DNA from 4 places in the Streptomyces sp. NBC_01341 genome. Region 4 is predicted to be linked to each of the others. Evidence: riboswitches for the same ligand, from Rfam matches in the RefSeq annotation. Region 4 holds a riboswitch; each other region holds the start of a gene.
What was found. Region 4 has a riboswitch for cyclic di-AMP ahead of OG206_RS28175 (C40 family peptidase). Riboswitches for the same ligand answer to the same signal wherever they lie in the genome.
Positions count from the first base shown of each region.

Region 1: it holds a riboswitch for cyclic di-AMP, as region 4 does, so the genes downstream of both, OG206_RS15455 (M23 family metallopeptidase) here and OG206_RS28175 (C40 family peptidase) in region 4, are expected to answer to the same signal.
Region 2: it holds a riboswitch for cyclic di-AMP, as region 4 does, so the genes downstream of both, OG206_RS07455 (LysM peptidoglycan-binding domain-containing protein) here and OG206_RS28175 (C40 family peptidase) in region 4, are expected to answer to the same signal.
Region 3: it holds a riboswitch for cyclic di-AMP, as region 4 does, so the genes downstream of both, OG206_RS08005 (M23 family metallopeptidase) here and OG206_RS28175 (C40 family peptidase) in region 4, are expected to answer to the same signal.

Region 1 is NZ_CP108364.1:3,525,464-3,529,628, reverse strand. It holds gene OG206_RS15465 (MerR family transcriptional regulator) at 1-5, shown strand, start outside; gene OG206_RS15460 (PP2C family protein-serine/threonine phosphatase) at 139-1,296, shown strand; cyclic di-AMP (ydaO/yuaA leader) riboswitch at 1,530-1,682, shown strand; gene OG206_RS15455 (M23 family metallopeptidase) at 1,694-2,728, shown strand; gene OG206_RS15450 (aldo/keto reductase) at 2,876-3,820, shown strand; gene OG206_RS15445 (PrsW family intramembrane metalloprotease) at 3,867-4,165, opposite strand, start outside.
Region 2 is NZ_CP108364.1:1,727,618-1,731,782, forward strand. It holds gene OG206_RS07445 (SIS domain-containing protein) at 1-42, shown strand, start outside; gene OG206_RS07450 (hypothetical protein) at 113-724, opposite strand; gene OG206_RS07455 (LysM peptidoglycan-binding domain-containing protein) at 955-1,809, opposite strand; cyclic di-AMP (ydaO/yuaA leader) riboswitch at 1,812-1,998, opposite strand; gene OG206_RS07460 (hypothetical protein) at 2,355-2,585, shown strand; gene OG206_RS07465 (TetR/AcrR family transcriptional regulator) at 2,745-3,383, opposite strand; gene OG206_RS07470 (flavodoxin family protein) at 3,515-3,967, opposite strand; partial or broken gene OG206_RS07475 (HAD-IC family P-type ATPase) at 4,052-4,165, opposite strand, start outside.
Region 3 is NZ_CP108364.1:1,883,096-1,887,260, reverse strand. It holds gene OG206_RS08015 (M16 family metallopeptidase) at 1-453, shown strand, start outside; gene OG206_RS08010 (M16 family metallopeptidase) at 480-1,862, shown strand; cyclic di-AMP (ydaO/yuaA leader) riboswitch at 2,052-2,220, shown strand; gene OG206_RS08005 (M23 family metallopeptidase) at 2,234-2,992, shown strand; gene OG206_RS08000 (GntR family transcriptional regulator) at 3,228-3,932, shown strand; gene OG206_RS07995 (HPr family phosphocarrier protein) at 4,093-4,165, opposite strand, start outside.
Region 4 is NZ_CP108364.1:6,386,353-6,390,517, reverse strand. It holds partial or broken gene OG206_RS28190 (TetR/AcrR family transcriptional regulator) at 1-362, opposite strand, end outside; gene OG206_RS28185 (ABC transporter permease) at 383-1,240, shown strand; gene OG206_RS28180 (hypothetical protein) at 1,699-2,007, shown strand; cyclic di-AMP (ydaO/yuaA leader) riboswitch at 2,373-2,545, shown strand; gene OG206_RS28175 (C40 family peptidase) at 2,549-3,019, shown strand; partial or broken gene OG206_RS28170 (LysE family translocator) at 3,077-3,339, opposite strand; gene OG206_RS28165 (hypothetical protein) at 3,305-3,472, shown strand; gene OG206_RS28160 (ATP-binding protein) at 3,480-3,911, opposite strand; gene OG206_RS28155 (helix-turn-helix domain-containing protein) at 4,142-4,165, shown strand, end outside.

The DNA of each region.
Region 1 (4,165 bases), 2.9 Mb from region 4:
GTTGACCCCGGAGGAACGTGGCGGCGGTGCGCTCCTTCCTTCGGCCGATGAGCGGGCGCGTCACGGCGCGGCTCCGCCCGGCCGGGTCGGGGCGCGGTACCGTCCGCAGCCGTGGGCGGACCGGGCAGGGGTGTACAGGTGGGGAAGCGGGACGAACGGCAGGGGCGCGCCCAGGGGAACGCGCGCGCACGCAGGCTCGTGCGTCTGCTGCCCACCCTGATGATCTGTGCCGGAGTGGTCTGCGACGTCACGACCCCGCCCGAGGTCTCCGCGGTGCCGCTCTTCGCCGCGGCGCCGCTGATCGCCGCCCCCTTCTTCTCGCTGGCCTCCACGATCCGAACCGGTGTGGCCGCGATCCTCGTCGTCCTCGCCATCCGTGCCTCCGACGGCGTGCTCGCCGAAGTCGCCCCCCTCACGGACCTGCTCACCCTCGTCACCGTCGCCGCGCTCTCGCTCGTCATCAACCGGGTCGTACAGCGCGGCAACGAGCAGCTGGCCTCGGCGCGGGTCATCGCGGAGACCGCGATGCGCGCGGTGCTCCCCGTGCCGGAGGACCGGATCGGCGGTATGCAGGTCGCGGCGCGCTACGAGGCCGCGCAGGCCGACGAGTTCGTCGGCGGCGACCTGTTCGCGGTCGCGGACACGCCGTACGGGGTGCGGCTGGTGGTCGGGGACGTACGGGGCAAGGGCCTGGACGCGGTGGCGGCGGTGGCCGTCGTGATCGGCGCCTTCCGTGAGGCGGCCGAGCAGGAGCGCTCGCTGGAGGGCGTGGTCCAGCGGCTGGAGCGGGCGCTGGCACGGGAGAGCACGCGGCGCGGCGGACTGGACTCGATGGAGGGGTTCGTGACGGCCGTGCTCGCCGAGATCCCGGCGGGCGCCGACACGCTGCGGGTCGTCAACCGGGGCCACCCCGAGCCGCTCGTGCTCCACGCGGACGGCGCGCTCGACGTCCTGCGGCCGACCGAGCCGGCCCTGCCGCTCGGCATGGGCCTCGACGTGTGGCCGGACCGTGCGGACGAGTGGCCGCTGCCGGCGGGGGCCACCTTCCTGGCGTTCACCGACGGGCTCTCGGAGGCGCGGGACGCCGACGGGGTCTTCTACGACCCGGCGGCCCGGTTGCGCGGCAGGCTCTTCCCGGGACCGGAGGAACTGCTCTCGGCCCTCACCGATGACGTCCGGCTGCACACGGGGGGCCGGTCGACGGACGACCTCGCACTGCTCGCGGTCGGGCGGCCGTCCAGGGGGCAGCAGGAGCGGCGGAAGACGGTGAAGATCGTGGGGCGGTACCGTGAATGACCGAAGACGACCGTCCGTAATCAGAAGACGTCGCTGTGCATAACATTTGACGAAACGTCAGAAACCGTGGTGTGCGTGAGGGGTGTGCAACTCGCCCGTTTGGGGGCGATTGACCCCTGAAAGTCCAGGCCAGAGTCATGAACGATCTGTGGGAACAGCTTGGAATCGGACCCGCATGTCTATTAACGTTCGATAACGCAGCGCGGTTGTCCCAGTCGTCGCCAGAGGCGGCACCGTGCGCAGTGCCGAATCCCGCAAGGGAACCGGGGAACCACCTACATGGGGTGAATCGGACGCCTGACTCCCGCGAGGGACGAAGGGGTCCGTAGGAGACCTTCCTGCTCCGAACCCGTCAGCTAACCCGGTAGGCGAGAAGGAAGGAAAGGAGTGCGCCCACGTGGCGTCAAATCAGCCTGCCCCCGAGGCTCCGGCACCCTTCAGGCCCGTCAGTCCCGGTGATCAGGGCAGGACGTGGGAGGAATGGAACCCCACCGAGGAGTCCATCCGTCCCGTGCGCGGCAGGCACCGCGTGGCCAAACAGCGTGGTCTCGCCCGTAGCTCCACCGTCCTCGGCGTCGGTGTCATCGCGGCCGTCGGCGCGGGAGGCATGGCCACCGCGCAGAGCAAACCGCCGGTCTCCATCTCCCTTCCCGATTCCATCGCGGACAATCTTCCCGACGCCAAGTCCCTTCCCGGCGTGGGTGCTTACCTCTCCGACGACGCGGATCAGGGCACGGTCACCGCTTCCTCCCCGCTGACCACGGCCGGCATCACCGCTGCCGAGGCCGAGCAGGGCACCACGGACGCCGGCGAGGCGCTGCGCGCCCGCATCCTCCAGCAGGCCGAGCAGCAGCAGGCCGGGGCCGAGGCCGAAGCCAAAGCCACGCAGGAGAAGGCGGCGGCCGAGGAGGCCGCGGCCCAGGCGGCCAAGCAGCAGAGCGAGGCCGAGGCGAAGGCCGCCGCGAAGAAGAAGGCGGACGAAGAGGCGGCGAAGAAGAAGGCCGAGGCCGAGCGTCTCGCCAAGCTCGCCCTGAGCTACGCCGTCCCGACCTCCTCGTACACCATCACCTCGACCTTCGGTCAGGCCGGTTCGATGTGGTCCTCCGGCTACCACACCGGTCTCGACTTCGCCGCTCCCACCGGTACGCCGGTCAAGGCCGTGCACAGCGGCACGGTGAAGTCGGCGGGCTGGTCAGGTTCCTACGGCTACCGCACGGTCCTTCAGCTCGACGACGGCACCGAGGTCTGGTACTGCCACCAGTCCTCGATGGACGTCACCGCCGGCCAGAAGGTCACCACCGGCGACACCATCGGCCGGGTCGGAGCGACCGGCAACGTGACCGGGCCGCACCTGCACCTGGAGATCCACACCGCGGACGGCTCGGGCGTCGATCCGATGAGCTGGCTGCGCGGCAAGGGCCTCTCGATCTGAGTGCCCGCGCCGGCACACGGCGCACTTCGAGACCCCGGCGGCCCTGGCGCACAACCCCCCGACGCCAGGGCCGCCGGCCCCGCACTCCGAGAGCGGGCGGCCGCCGGGATCGGAATATGTGGCTCCGCCCATGTGTTGAGCCCGGCTATGACATCACTGCGCCCGCTCGGAAACTCAGGCCTGAAGGTCTTCCCTCTCGCTCTCGGCGGCAACGTCTTCGGCTGGACCGCCGACCGGGACACCACCTTCGCCGTCCTCGACGCGTACACGGAGGCGGGCGGCAACTTCATCGACACCGCTGACGCCTACTCGGCCTGGGTCCCGGGCAACGAAGGCGGTGAGTCGGAGACGCTCATCGGTGCGTGGCTGTCCGGCCGTTCCCGCAGGGACGATGTCGTCGTCGCGACCAAGGGCGGAGCCCACCCGGAGTACAAGGGGCTGTCGGCGACCACGATCAAGGGGGCGGCCGAGGCGTCGCTCCGCCGGCTCGGTACCGACCACATCGACCTCTACTACACGCACTTCGACGACGAGACGGTCCCCGTCGAGGAGATCATCGGCGCCCTGGACGAGCTGGTGAAGGCCGGCAAGGTCCGGGAGATCGCGGCGTCCAACATCAGCCCGGAGCGGCTCAAGGCCTCGTTGGAGTTCTCGGAGCGCGAGGGCCTCGCCCGCTACGTCGCTCTGCAGCCGCACTACAACCTCGTCTCGCGCGACACCTACGAAGGCGCGCTCCAGGACACCGCGGCGGCCGAGGGACTCGCCGCCGTCCCGTACTTCGCGCTCGCCTCGGGCTTCCTCACCGGCAAGTACCGGCCGGGGACGGCCGTCCGGAGCGCGCGGGCCGAAGGCGCGGGGAAGCACCTGGAGACCGAGCGCGGCCGCAAGGTGCTCGGGGCGCTCGACAAGGTGGCCCAGGAGCACGACGCCGAGATCGCCACGGTGGCGCTGGCCTGGCTGGCGTCCCGGCCGACCGTGGCCGCACCGATCGCCTCGGCCCGCACGGTCGGCCAGCTGCCCGCACTCGTGGCGGTGGCCGGGCTCGAACTGACCGAGGGCCAGCTGGCAGAGCTCACCGAGGCCTCGGCCTGAGGATCCGGCACCAACCGTCCGGGCCGCGCCGGTCCGGACGGGCCCCTCACCCCGGCGGAGTCCCGGTGGGCGGAGCGGCACGGGGGCCGTGCTCCAGATAGGGGTTGTAGCCGCCGTAGTGGCGGTGCGGCGCCGGGATCTGCCGGGGAGCCGGGGCGCCGTGGGGGAGCCGGCGGGGGAACGGTGCCTGCGGGGGCGACACGTGGGCGCGCGTCCGGCCCGTCATGTGCGCCGCGTACCCCAGAGCGGGTCCCGCGATCTCCCGACGCTGCCACAGATGGTGCAGCAACTCCTGCTCGCGGACGGCGAAGTCGGCGCCCGCGCCGTCGTGGCGTGCCCGTCGGC
Region 2 (4,165 bases), 4.7 Mb from region 4:
CTGACCCGGTCGGTGGTGCTCGACGGGACGGATCGGGCCTGACACCACGTCACGGCATGCCGCGCACCGGGCTCGCACGGAGCCCGGTGCGCGGCCGCGGACGAGCGGCCGGTCAGCCCTCTTCGAAGTGGGCGTCCAGCGCGGCGTCCAGTTCGGCCGTCCACTCCTTGAGGCGGCCCCGGGCGTCGGCCTCGACCTCGGCGTTGAACCACCGGCGGCTCGACAGGTGGACCGTGACGGTGAACCGGCGCCCGAAGCGGCCGGTCGTGACCTCGACCGCACCGATCTCGGACCAGTCGAACTCCGCTTCCTGGTCGTCCAGCCGGAAGCGGACACCCTCGGCGTCCACCCTGATGGATCCACGCCGGTCGCTGACCTCGAAGACAGGGCCGTCGCCGGTCGCGCCCGGCTCGTCCGTGCCCGCCGCGCCGGTGACGGCGGCAGTCCCCTCGTCGTCGTCGGTGACCGCCGTGCCGCTCAGCACCGCGTCGTCGGGACCGGCCGCCCGGTCGCCGGCCGGCTGCTCGACCACGGCGTCCTGGATGTCGGCCGTGTCCTGGACGTCCGTGTCGTCGTGCCCGCCGGCATCCTCCGGTGCCGCGTCGGCCGCCTCCGCATCCGCCTCCGTCCGCGCGGGGGCAGGGGCCGTCAGGCCTGGGATGTACGCCGGGTCTGTCCCCGCGGCGAACTCGGGCTTGGTGTTGGAATCTATGCGCTGCTCCACGGCGGGCAGTATGGACGACGAACCTGTACGAGACCAGTCGACCGCGGCCCGGCAGGCCTGACGCCGCAGCCGGACCACCCGGTGGGGCGGTCCGGCACCTTCGCGCGCCGCCCCCACCCGGCGCCGTACACGAAGGAAGGGTGGTACGGGTTCCGCCGAACCCGTACCACCCTGTGTTCCTGCCCCTGCCTCACACGCCGCGTGCGGGAGGGTTACGCGTCGCCGGAGGCTCAGTAGGCCCCGAAGACGTTGTCGATCGAGCCGTACCGGTCGGCGGCGTAGTTGCACGCGGCCGTGATGTTGGCGACCGGGTCGTAGCTGTCCAGCGACGTGCCGGGCACGTGGTAGGCCTGGAAGGTCGGGTCGATGACCTGCAGCAGACCCTTGGACGGGATGCCCGCAGCGGCGTTCGAGTCCCAGTTGTTGATGGCCATCGGGTTGCCGGACGACTCGCGCATGATGTTGCGGTGGATGCCCTCGTAGCTGCCGGGGATGCCGTGCTCGGCCATGACGGCCAGCGACTCCCTGATCCAGCCGTCGAGGTCGTTCGTGTACGCGGTCCGCTCGGCGGCGGGAACCGCCTGCGCGGCGGGTGCGCCCTGTGCGGCGAGTCCGGTGCTCGCGCGCTCCGAACGGTCCGCGCGGCCGGAAGCCCTGGATTCGGTCTTGGCGGCCTTGTCGGCCTTCGCCGGCTTGTCCGCGGACTTCTTCCCGTGCTTGCCGCCGATGGTCAGCTCGAGGCCGGGGTGAATGAGGTCGGGGTTCGCTCCGACAGCCTTCTTGTTGCCCTCGTAGAGAGCCTTCCAGCCGCCGTGGACAGAATGCTCGCGAGCGATCTTGGCGAGAGTGTCGCCGATGACGACGGAATAGCTCCTGGGCGTGGCGTGCTTTGCGGCAATTCCCTGTGCGGACAGGGCAGTCGACGTCACCGTCTTTTCAGCGGCGGCCGGCTGGGCCGGGGCCGCGAAGGCACCGGTCGCGCCGATCACGGGAAGCGCGAGAGCGACTCCACCCGTGGTCACGGCGATGACGCCGCGCTTCAGCGAACTGGTCCTGGAACGACGGGGCTTGGAAAAAACGGGCATGCTGAATTCCTCTCCGTCGCCTACGAAGTGAGCTGTCGGGTTCGAGCTGGAGATGCCCGGCCGCATGACATGCGACTTCACCCCGAGCCGTCCCGGACACCGGGTCGGCGCTTACTTGGGTCCCCCGCTCCTGCCGTACGAGAAGTGGTCGGGTAACCGGACGGCGGCAGGATTCGGCGTTCCATCCGGAATGAGGGTGACCGTAGGCGAGAAATAGCGAAAGGAACAAGCCCGGAGTAATGATCAAAATTCAAGCGCAAGATCGAATTTCGGTAATTCCTGTAATCCATCGCACACAGCCCCTCCCATCCCTCTTGGCACACAAGGGAACCGGCGGGCCCGTTTCGGCGTCCGGGGGGTTGAGGGTGACGCTGGTCACTGGGTCCGATAAGGGCGATTTGCACCCTCACGAAGGTCCCCAGGTCACACGAAATGGCCTTTTATGGATTACAGGATAAATCCTGCATAACTGAGTAAATCGGTCATAAGGCTCACTGCGGCCTCATTCAGGCATAGGGAGCGCGGTCCCGTGGAACCGATCCCGCATGACCTACACCCCTCAGTTCCCGAACCCGCGGATCACCGTGCTGCCCGTTCAGCCCGGCGACCCGCCGTTCCGCATCGTGGAGATCGACGGAGAGGTGATCGGAACAGCGACCGCTGTGACCGACGTGCTCATCGCCGCGGCCGCGGCCGGAATCCCCGTACACGACCTGGACGACCCGGCCGCCGTCCGGTGGGTGGGTGGCGGAAAGCTCAGCTGGCGGTTGCACTGAGCGAATCGGGGGACGGCACCACCGCGAGGCACGGCGCGATCGCCCGCTCCTGCCGCTCCGGACGCCGGCACGGGACCGCCCGGCGAACCGCACGCTCCCGACGGGCGCGCCCGCCTCCCCCTCCGACGACAGCCACGCCTCCGGTAGGGGGCCTGGCCGTCACTCCTGGCGGAGGCCGGCCCCCGGGGCTGTGGCCCGCAGCAGACCGAGCGTGGTGTCGAGCGCGGCCTCCAGGTGCGTGACCCGGCCGGTGGACATCAGGATGGCCACGCCTCCCTGTACGGCGGCGAGCAGGGCTGCCGCCGTACGATCGGCGTCCAGTCCCGCGTCCATCTCACCGCAGTCCTGCATACGCCGGACACCGCGGCGAAGAGCGGCCTGCCACTGGTCGATCAGCCGACCGGTGAGCACCTGGGCGGCGGGGGTGGTGCGGCCCAGTTCGGTCATCAGCACGCCCAGCGGACAGGTGACGCCCTGCTGCTCGTAACGGCGGAGGACGGCGTCCCGCCAGTCCTGCCACGCCTCCCAGCTGCCCAGGTCACTGAGGTGCGGTTCCTGGTCCTCCAGGACCAGCTCGGCCTCACGCGCGGCGACCGCGAGCAGCAGCTCCTCCTTGCCACCGGGGAAGTAGTGGAAGATCTGACTCTTGCTGGTCGAGGTGCGCGCGCGGATGTCGTCCAGCGTGCTCGCCGCGGCGCCCCCGGCCCGGATCTGCGCCGCGGCGCCCTCGACGATACGACTGCGGGTGGCTGCCCCCTTGGGGGTGAGCCGCTGCTCGGTGGGCTTCATGGGCGGCATCCCGGCACCTCCATTACTGGACTCACAGGTCCATTCTATGGGGCGGGTGCGGTTCCCGGACAGCGGAACCAACATCCCGTACGCCGGCCGCGTCCCGGGCCTCCCGGCCGATGTCACGGTGGTGGCGGACGTCAGGCCATGAGACCGGCGGCCACGGTCGCGCCCAGCTCCCAGCAGGCTTCCTCGTCGGCCTTGCCAGGCTCTCCCGTGAGGGTCACGCCCTCCGCCGCACGCCGCCAGCCGAGGCCGGTGGTGATCGCCTCGATGCCCCGGACGGCGCCGGTGACGTCGTTGCCCCCGTGTACCCAGAAGCCGAAGGGGCGGCCCTTCGTGGCGTCGAGGCACGGGTAGTAGACCTGGTCGAAGAAGTGCTTGAGGGCTCCGGACATGTAGCCGAGGTTCGCGGGTGTTCCGAGCAGATAGCCGTCGGCGGCGAGCACGTCGGACGCCGTGGCGGAGAGCGCCGCCCGGCGCACGACCCGTACACCCTCGATGTCGTCCGCGGTCGCCCCCGCGACGACGGCTTCGAACAGCGCCTGGCAGTTGGGCGACGGGGTGTGATGCACGATCAGCAGAGTGGCCACACCCCCGAACCCTGCCGCTCTCGGCAGACCTACGCAAACCGAGGTCCCCGGCCCCCGCCGGGGACCTCGGTCTCCCGGCCGTCAGGCCGCGGCGCGGAAGCCGCGCAGGCGGATCGTGCCCGGCGTCCGCCGGGCGAGCCGTATCGCGTCGGCGGCGGCCCACAGGTCCCCCCGCACGAGAGTCAGGTCCCGGCCTCG
Region 3 (4,165 bases), 4.5 Mb from region 4:
CGCCGCGACCGCACGGCCGTGGCCGCGGGATTCGGGCTGCTCCGGCTCTCCGGCGCACCCTCGCTGGGCTGGCTGGACGTCAAGACGTCCGGCGGCGTCGAGGTCCCGCGGATCGAGGAGGCGGTCGACGAGGAGCTGGCCCGCTTCGCCGAGGAGGGCCCCACCCCGGAGGAAATGGAACGCGCGCAGGCACAGTTGGAGCGCGAGTGGCTCGACCGGCTCGGCACGGTCTCCGGCCGTGCCGACGAACTGTGCAGGTACGCCGTTCTGTTCGGCGATCCGCAGCTCGCGCTGACCGCGGTCGGCCGCGTGCTGGACGTGACCGCCGACGAGGTCAAGGCCGCTGCCCGGGCCCATCTGCGGCCCGACAACCGTGCCGTCCTGGTCTACGAGCCGGTCGAACCGGCGGACGAGACGGACGGCAACGACGCGCACGAGGGGGCCGACAAGTGACCGACGCCGCCGTGACTGGAGTAGCGATGGAGTACCACCCGCAGCCGACCGCCGGCGAGGCCAGGCCCTGGGCCTTCCCCGCGCCCGAGCGGGGCGCACTGCCCAACGGCCTGACCGTGCTGCGCTGTCACCGCCCCGGCCAGCAGGTCGTCGCCGTGGAGATCTTCCTCGACGCGCCGCTGGACGCCGAGCCCGAGGGCCTCGACGGTGTGGCCACGATCATGGCCCGCGCGCTGTCCGAAGGCACGGACAAGCGCTCCGCGGAGGAGTTCGCGGCCGAGCTGGAGCGCTGCGGCGCCACACTGGACGCCCACGCCGACCACCCGGGTCTCCGCGTCTCTCTGGAGGTCCCGGTCTCCCGGCTCGCCAAGGCGCTCGGCCTGGTCGCCGAGGCGCTGAGGGCCCCGGCCTTCGCGGAGAGCGAGATCGAGCGGTTGGTGGGCAACCGGCTCGACGAGATCCCCCACGAGCAGGCCAACCCCGCCCGGCGGGCGGCGAAGCAGCTCTCCAAGGAGCTCTTCCCGGCGACCGCCCGGATGTCGCGTCCGCGCCAGGGGACCGAGGAGACGGTGCGGCGCATCGACGCCGCGGCCGTCCGTGCCTTCTACGACGCCCACGTCCGTCCGTCCACCGCGACCGCCGTCGTCGTCGGCGACCTCACCGGCATCGACCTGGACGAACTGCTCGCCGAAACCGTCGGCGACTGGTCCGGCAATTCGGTCCGGGCACGCCCGGTGCCTCCGATCACCGCGGACGACACCGGACGTGTGGTCATCGTGGACCGTCCCGGGGCGGTGCAGACCCAGCTCCTCATCGGGCGGATCGGTGCCGACCGGCACGACAGCGTGTGGCCCGCCCAGGTCCTCGGCACGTACTGCCTGGGGGGCACCCTGACTTCCAGGCTGGACCGCGTGCTGCGCGAGGAGAAGGGCTACACCTACGGCGTCCGGGCCTTCGGCCAGGTACTGCGCTCGACAGGTCCCGGTTCGTCCTCCGGACCCACGGGCGCGGCGATGCTGGCCATCAGCGGCTCGGTGGACACGGAGTCGACGGGGCCGGCGCTCGACGACCTGTGGAAGGTCCTGCGCACCCTCGCGGCCGAGGGGCTCACCGACGCCGAGCGTGAGACCGCCGTGCAGAACCTCGTGGGCGTGGCCCCGCTGAAATACGAGACGGCGGCCTCCGTCGCGGGGACCCTCGCCGACCAGGTGGAGCAGCACCTCCCGGACGACTACCAGGCCACGCTGTACGCGCGCCTGGCCGATACGGGCACGGTCGAGGCGACCGCCGCGGTGGTCAACGCCTTCCCCGTCGACCGTCTGGTCACCGTGCTGGTCGGCGACGCCGCGCAGATCGCCGACCCCGTCAGGGCGCTGGGCATCGGCGAGGTGTCGGTCGTCAGCGGCTGACGGTCCGCCACATTCAGGACTCCGGCGGACACTCCGCCGGGGTCCTGTCTTTTGTCTGATTTATCAAGAGAAGTGCGTGTTCATCCTGTGGGATGTCCGACAAAAGACCCTTTCCGTTTGGTGAGGGGGAGGGGCCCGTCCTAGCGTCGGCTCGGCTGTCCGTCGGACCCGAGCCGCGACCGCGGCGCCGGACAGTCATCGCCGAGTCCCCGTCAGGCGCGAGCCTGGGGAGCCGGGGACCCACGAAGTCCCTGGGGTGAATCGGATCCCTGCGTCTCGCGCGAGACGAGAGGGGCCCGTAGGAGACCTTCCTGCTCCGAACCCGTCAGCTAACCCGGTAGGCGAGAAGGAAGGAAAGGACCAGCCACTTCATGGCGTTCATCCGTGCCACCGGGAAGCACCGTGCCCCGAGCCGCCTGACGCGCAGGAGCGCCCGGGTCGCCGGCATCGCGGCCCTGGCCACCACCGGTGTCATCGGCGCCACAGCATCCCCGGCGCTCGCCGCGGACTCCGAGGTCACCGCGAGCGGCACCGGTCTGGCGCAGACCGTCGCCCTCGACATGAGCCTTGCCGCGCAGATCGAGGCCCAGGCGCAGGCCCAGCAGCACCAGGCGGAGGTCGCGAAGGCGAAGGCCGAGGCCAAGCGCAAGGCGGAGGCCCGCGCCAAGGAGGCCCGTGAGGAGAAGGCGCGTGCCGCACGCGCCGCCGAGCGCGCCCGTCTCAACGCCTTCCACCTCCCGGTCGCCGGTTCGCACGTCACCACCGGCTACAAGTCCGGCGGCGCGCTCTGGTCCTCCGGCACCCACTCCGGCGTGGACTTCCAGGCCGCGTCCGGCACTTCCGTCGTCGCCGTCGGTGCCGGCACGGTCGTCGAGGCCGGCTGGGGCGGCGCGTACGGCAACAACATCGTGCTCAGGATGAAGGACGGCACGTACACCCAGTACGGCCACCTCTCCTCGATCGGCGTCTCGGTCGGCCAGAGCGTCGGCTCGGGGCAGCGGATCGGCCTCTCCGGGTCGACCGGCAACTCCACCGGACCGCACCTGCACTTCGAGGCCCGCACCACCCCCGAGTACGGCTCCGACATGGACCCCGTCGCCTACCTCCGCGCCCACGGCGTCCAGGTCTGACCCCGGGTCCGCCCCGTTCGCCCGCACGCACCGCTCCGACGAAGGCCCCGGCATCGCGCCGGGGCCTTCGCCGTGCCCCGCGGCACGGCGCATCCGAGCCGCGCGGAACTGCCTTCCGGCCAAAAGATATCCATGGATTCCACCCCGCCGTCGGAAATTCCGACCGGTTGCAATAGAGTCACAGAACAGGCGTCGATCGGCCGCGTTTCGCGGGGATTAAGGCGGAGGTTCGGACATGCGCATTCCCGCGCATTCGGTATGCACGGCAATCCGTGACGACATCGTCTCCGGTGTCTTCGAGCGCGGCAGCCGCCTCACCGAGGAGGTGCTCGCGCGCCGCTACGGCGTCTCCCGTGTCCCTGTGCGCGAGGCACTGCGCACCCTGGAGTCCGAGGGGTTCGTCGTCACCCGTCGGCACGCCGGTGCCTGTGTCGCCGAACCCACGGAGCAGGAGGCGGCCGACCTGCTGGAGATCCGGATGCTGCTGGAGCCGCTGGGCGCCGCGCGTGCGGCCCGGCGACGTACCGACGCGCACCTGAAGGTGCTCCGGGGCCTGGTCAGGCTGGGGCAGGAGAGGGTGCGGCGGGGCGAGGGGGAGGACCTGCGCTCGCTCGGTGGCTGGTTCCACGAGACGCTCGCCCAGGCGTCGGGCAGCCCCGCCCTGATCGCGCTGCTCACGCAGCTGAGGCACAAGATCGCCTGGATGTACGCCGTCGAGCAGCCGGCCAGGCCCGCGGAATCCTGGGCCGAGCACGGTGCCCTCGTGGACGCCGTGGCGCGCGGGGACGCGGAACGGGCCAGGGCGCTCGCCGTCCAGCACGCCGAGCGGGTCACGGCGGCCCACCGGCTGCGCCGCACGGACCGGCCCGACCGGGCGGCGGGCGGAGCCCGGGTGAGGACTTCGCAACACCACGTAAACATCGCGGGAGTCCGTCATTAACAATTGCACCGTATACAAAGAGGGCAATTGTCGAAGGGCTTTCTTCCTGCTGCCTTGATCCGCTTTTCCGGGGCTGGTTCCCGGCAGTTCGGGAAACAGAAAAGCCGCAGAGCCCGGTGGGGGCGCCGCGGCTTTTCCGCAGAGAGAATTCCGGCCGGGATCAGACGGTCTCCGGGAGCTCCTCGAGCCCTTCGGCAACCAGCTTCGCCAGGCGGTCCAGGGCGGCCTCGGCG
Region 4 (4,165 bases):
CGCCGAACAGTGCTTCCTGCACCATGAATCCCTGGGCGGTGGCGATCATCGTGCGGGCGACGTCGTCGGGGGAGACGTCGGCGTGCATGATGCCGGCCGCACGATAGGCCTCCACCAGCGTCGCCCAGCCCACGCGCATGCCGGCGTAGCCGTCACCGAAGGCTTTGGACAGCCGCTCACTGCGCCGCCAGGAACGCGCGCAGCACTCTGCCCAGGAGCACGTCCGGGGTGGGCGGCGGGGTGACCTGGGCGGCGTCCGCGAAGGCGTGCCGGATGGCGCCGAACGCCTCGTCGGCGATGGCCGCGATGGGATCGTCCTTCCCCGCGAAGTAGCGGTAGACAGCCCCCGCCGACAGCCCGACCACCGCCGGGGGCTGCCACCGTGCTGCTCGTCCCTCTGATCGTCGCGCTCGCGCTCTGGGCCCTCGCGTGGCCCGCCGCCCGTATCGCGCCGCGCGACCTGCCCGTCGGCATAGCAGGTGCGGCGCCGGCCGTCGATCAGCTGCAGGAGCGGTTCGAGCGGGAGGAAGGAGCCTTCGAGATCCACCGGTACGAGGACGAGACCGCGGCCCGCACCGCGATCGAGAACCGGGTCGTATACGGGGCGGTCGTGGTCACCGCCCAGGGCCCGCGGCTGCTCACCGCCTCGGCCGCGAGCCCGGTCGTCTCGCAGTTGCCGACCGGGGCGGTGGCGGCATCCGCACCCGGCGGGGCCGGAGAACGGATTGCCCAGCAGCACCATCAGCAGTGCCCTCAGGCCGATGCCAGGGGTGCCCAGCAGGGCGGCGAACCCCGCCACCGTCGAGCCGATCGCCACCACGGTGAGCCCGACGACGCCCGCCTCCGCCCACCAGTCGCCGGTGATCACGCCGAGCCAGCTGTCGGCCATGGCGGTCGCCACGAGCGGGAGGGTGCTCGCGCCGAGCGCGCTGCCGCGGGGGTCGGTGTCCGGCGCGGCGACGACATCGGTGACCGGCATGCCGGCGTGACCAGCGCCCCCGAACTGCTCCCCGCACCTGTCGGCACCCTCGGCCAGTGGCTGCCACCCGGCGCGGGCGGCTCACTGCTGAGGTCGGCCGCCTTCTTCGACGGTCACGCGGCGGGCGGACCGGCGCTGACTCTCGCCCTCTGGGCCGTTCTCGGTTTGACCGCCGTACTGGTGGGCGGGCGCAGGCACCGCGACGACCCGGCACCGCATACCGAGGCCGCCGACCGCACGCCCGAGCCCGCGCTCACCTGAACAACCTGCACGCCGCGCCACGTCGCGTCCTCCCCGCCCGAGCGGCGGAGGGCGCGGCTTTCCCTTTCGGCCGCGCGGGTGCCCCGGTCACTCGTCCCGCTCGCGGCCGCGGGGCTCCGCGACGATCCCGAATCGGCGCCGTCCGCCCTCGCCCGAAGTCAAGGACCTCGCCGTGACTACGGTCTGCCTCAGGCAAGCAAGTTCCGGTGCTGCCGGCGGCGGGCGGCCCCGGCCTCCGACATGCGCTGCCCGGCACCCGGGTAGCCATTGAGCAACCCGCTCCGGAGGAGCCGGGCGGGGACAGCCTTCGGATCCCGGGATCCAGGCACGCGAGCCGCCATCGAACGGGACACCATTCCCTTCCCGACAGCCGGCCGCCCTGGCATTCGGGCTGGTGGACCACGTCATGGAGAACCGCATGCCGTCCCGGCCGCCGCACCCCGCGAGGTGAACCAGCGATGCTCCCACCCCAGTTCCCGCCGCTGCCCGCACTGACCCGCGCCGAGGCCGAGTTCATCGACTGCTACCTCGAGGCGCTCGACCAACTCGGCCGTATCAATCCCGCTCGCGACGGCGATACCTACGGGGCCCTGAGGGCGGCACAGGCGCTCGCCTCCCGGGCGGTCGCCCTGCGCGACGCGCTCACGCTGATGCACGAGCGGGGTGAGTCCCGGATCCACGCGGAGACGCCGGCCAGGGCGCTGCGACTGCTGGACGGGGAGCGGCGGGCCGGGCGGGTAGGCGTACCGCCCGAGCCGTCCGGCTGAGCACCACGGCGCTCGACTCCCCCGGCTTGCGGCTCCCCTTCGGTGCCCTTCCCGACACGCCCGACGAGCCGATGAGTTTTCCTCGCTCGTTCGGCGTAGAAGATCCCCCGCCCGAGGGACAGCCCAACTTGCGCAAGCAGCGCGGACAAGGAACGGAATCAGTCGTTCCACCGCTGGTACGGGGCTGGTCCGGCCCGGCCGCAGGGTCCCCGGATCCGCCCCGTCCACCCGAACGGATCAGTGGTGACGACTCTCACATATCGCGGATTCAGTGAGGAAATCCGCCAGTGCGTGCGTAAAGATCCCCTGGACGACAAGCCCCCGCCGCCGCGGCGGGGCGGTCCGGGCGGACGCCGAGTCCTGCCGCTGTCCGGATGCCTGGTCGACAGAAGTGGATCGGCAGGAGTGGAGGACCCGAGCACAACGGGCCGCCCGGACATCCGGACGACCCTCGGGGTGAAGCCGCCTTGTGCGGCCGGGCAACTTCGCCAGCCCGAACCCGACAGGTCATCCTTCACAGGCGGCTGACGAAGGGTTGCGCATGACTGCGCAGGTTCATGTCCCGTCTCTGTTCGCCCGGGTCAGTACGGCCTCGGTTCTCACATTCGCTGTAAGCACCACGATGCTGGCTCCCGGCTTCGTCGACGACGCCGAGGCCGCCAGCCATTCGGCGAGGGCTCTCGACATCGCCGCCTCCAAGAAGGGCGCGCCCTACAGATACGGCGCCACGGGTCCGCACCGGTTCGACTGCTCCGGGCTGACGCTCTACTCGTATCGGAAGGCGGGCAAGAAACTACCCCGCACGGCGCAACAGCAGTACAACAAGACCCGCCATATCTCCAGGTCGCAGCGGAAACGCGGCGACCTGGTCTTCTTTCACGCGGGGCGCGGTGTCTACCACGTCGGGATCTACGCCGGAAGCGGCCGGATCTGGCACTCGCCGAAGACCGGGGCACTGGTGCGGCTGGAGAAGATCTGGTCGAACAGCGTCTGGTACGGGAGGGTCCGCTGACACCTGCGTCCGCCCGGTGCCGACCCCCGCGCGCGCCGGCGCCGCTTCCCACCTGGATCAGTGCAGCAGGGGCCCGGCCACCAGCACGAGTCCCAGCGCGGTGAGCGCCGCGCCGCTGCCGCCCTCGATGTCGCGGGTGGTACGCGGCCGGCGCAGCCACCTGCCGAGACGTTCCTCGTGCCGGGCCACGGCCGGGAACCGGACGAGCGCGAGCAGGACGACCACCAGGGCGAGCAACTGCGTCCTCGGCAGGGAAGCCTGCCGCCGGGCACGAACGTGGGCAGCATGCTCAGGAAGAGTGCGGCCGTCTTCGGAGTCAGACGTTGGTCAGGGATCTCACGCCGGGTTCCCCCGGACGGCCTCGGTGGCGCACCGGGTCAGGAGAACACCGCGGCTGCCACCACCCTGCCGACGCCGCTGCGGAGCGGTTCCGGCAGGACCGGCATGCCGTGAGCCGATGTCAGGCCTGCGCCGGAACAGCCCAGGGAAGGGCGATCAACACGGTCTTGCCCCCGTCGGGGGTGGGGATGACGCTGAGTCTCCCCCCGCACTCCTTGGCGAGGGACCGGATGATCACCATGCCCCGGCCGTTGTCCTGGCGGACCGCCGCGGGCAGCTTCTGCGGCCAACGGGGGTGGCTGTCCGTCACGCCCAGACAAAGCTCCTCGTCCCGGTCGAGCCGGAGGTCGACGGTGAACGTGGGTGACAGGCCAAAGGTGTGCTGGACGGCGTTGGTGGTCAGTTCCGAGACGATCAGCCTGACCGCCTCGGCCAGGTCGCTGCCCTCGGCCAGGCCCCACTCGGTGAGTACCCGCGCGACATAGCGGCGGGCCGCGGACACCGAGACCGGGTCGCTCGGCAAGGTGACGGTTGCTTCCTGATGGTCTGCCATGGCGTCGTCGTCCCTTCCCGCCCCGACCGGTCCGCGACCGGTCCGGATTGTGGTTCGCGCCAGACTGCCATCCCCCGAGCCGTCCGTAACCGCGATCCACCAAGATATGCATATATCTGTCGCCCATTCCGGTGAACCATGCCCCGCGAGCACTGACCGGGCGCCACACTGGCCACTTTCCGAGCCGCCCCTGAAGGGGTCGGCTCTCCGTACAACGGAGGGAGGCCACCGTGCGCAACGGCCCGGTCGTACGC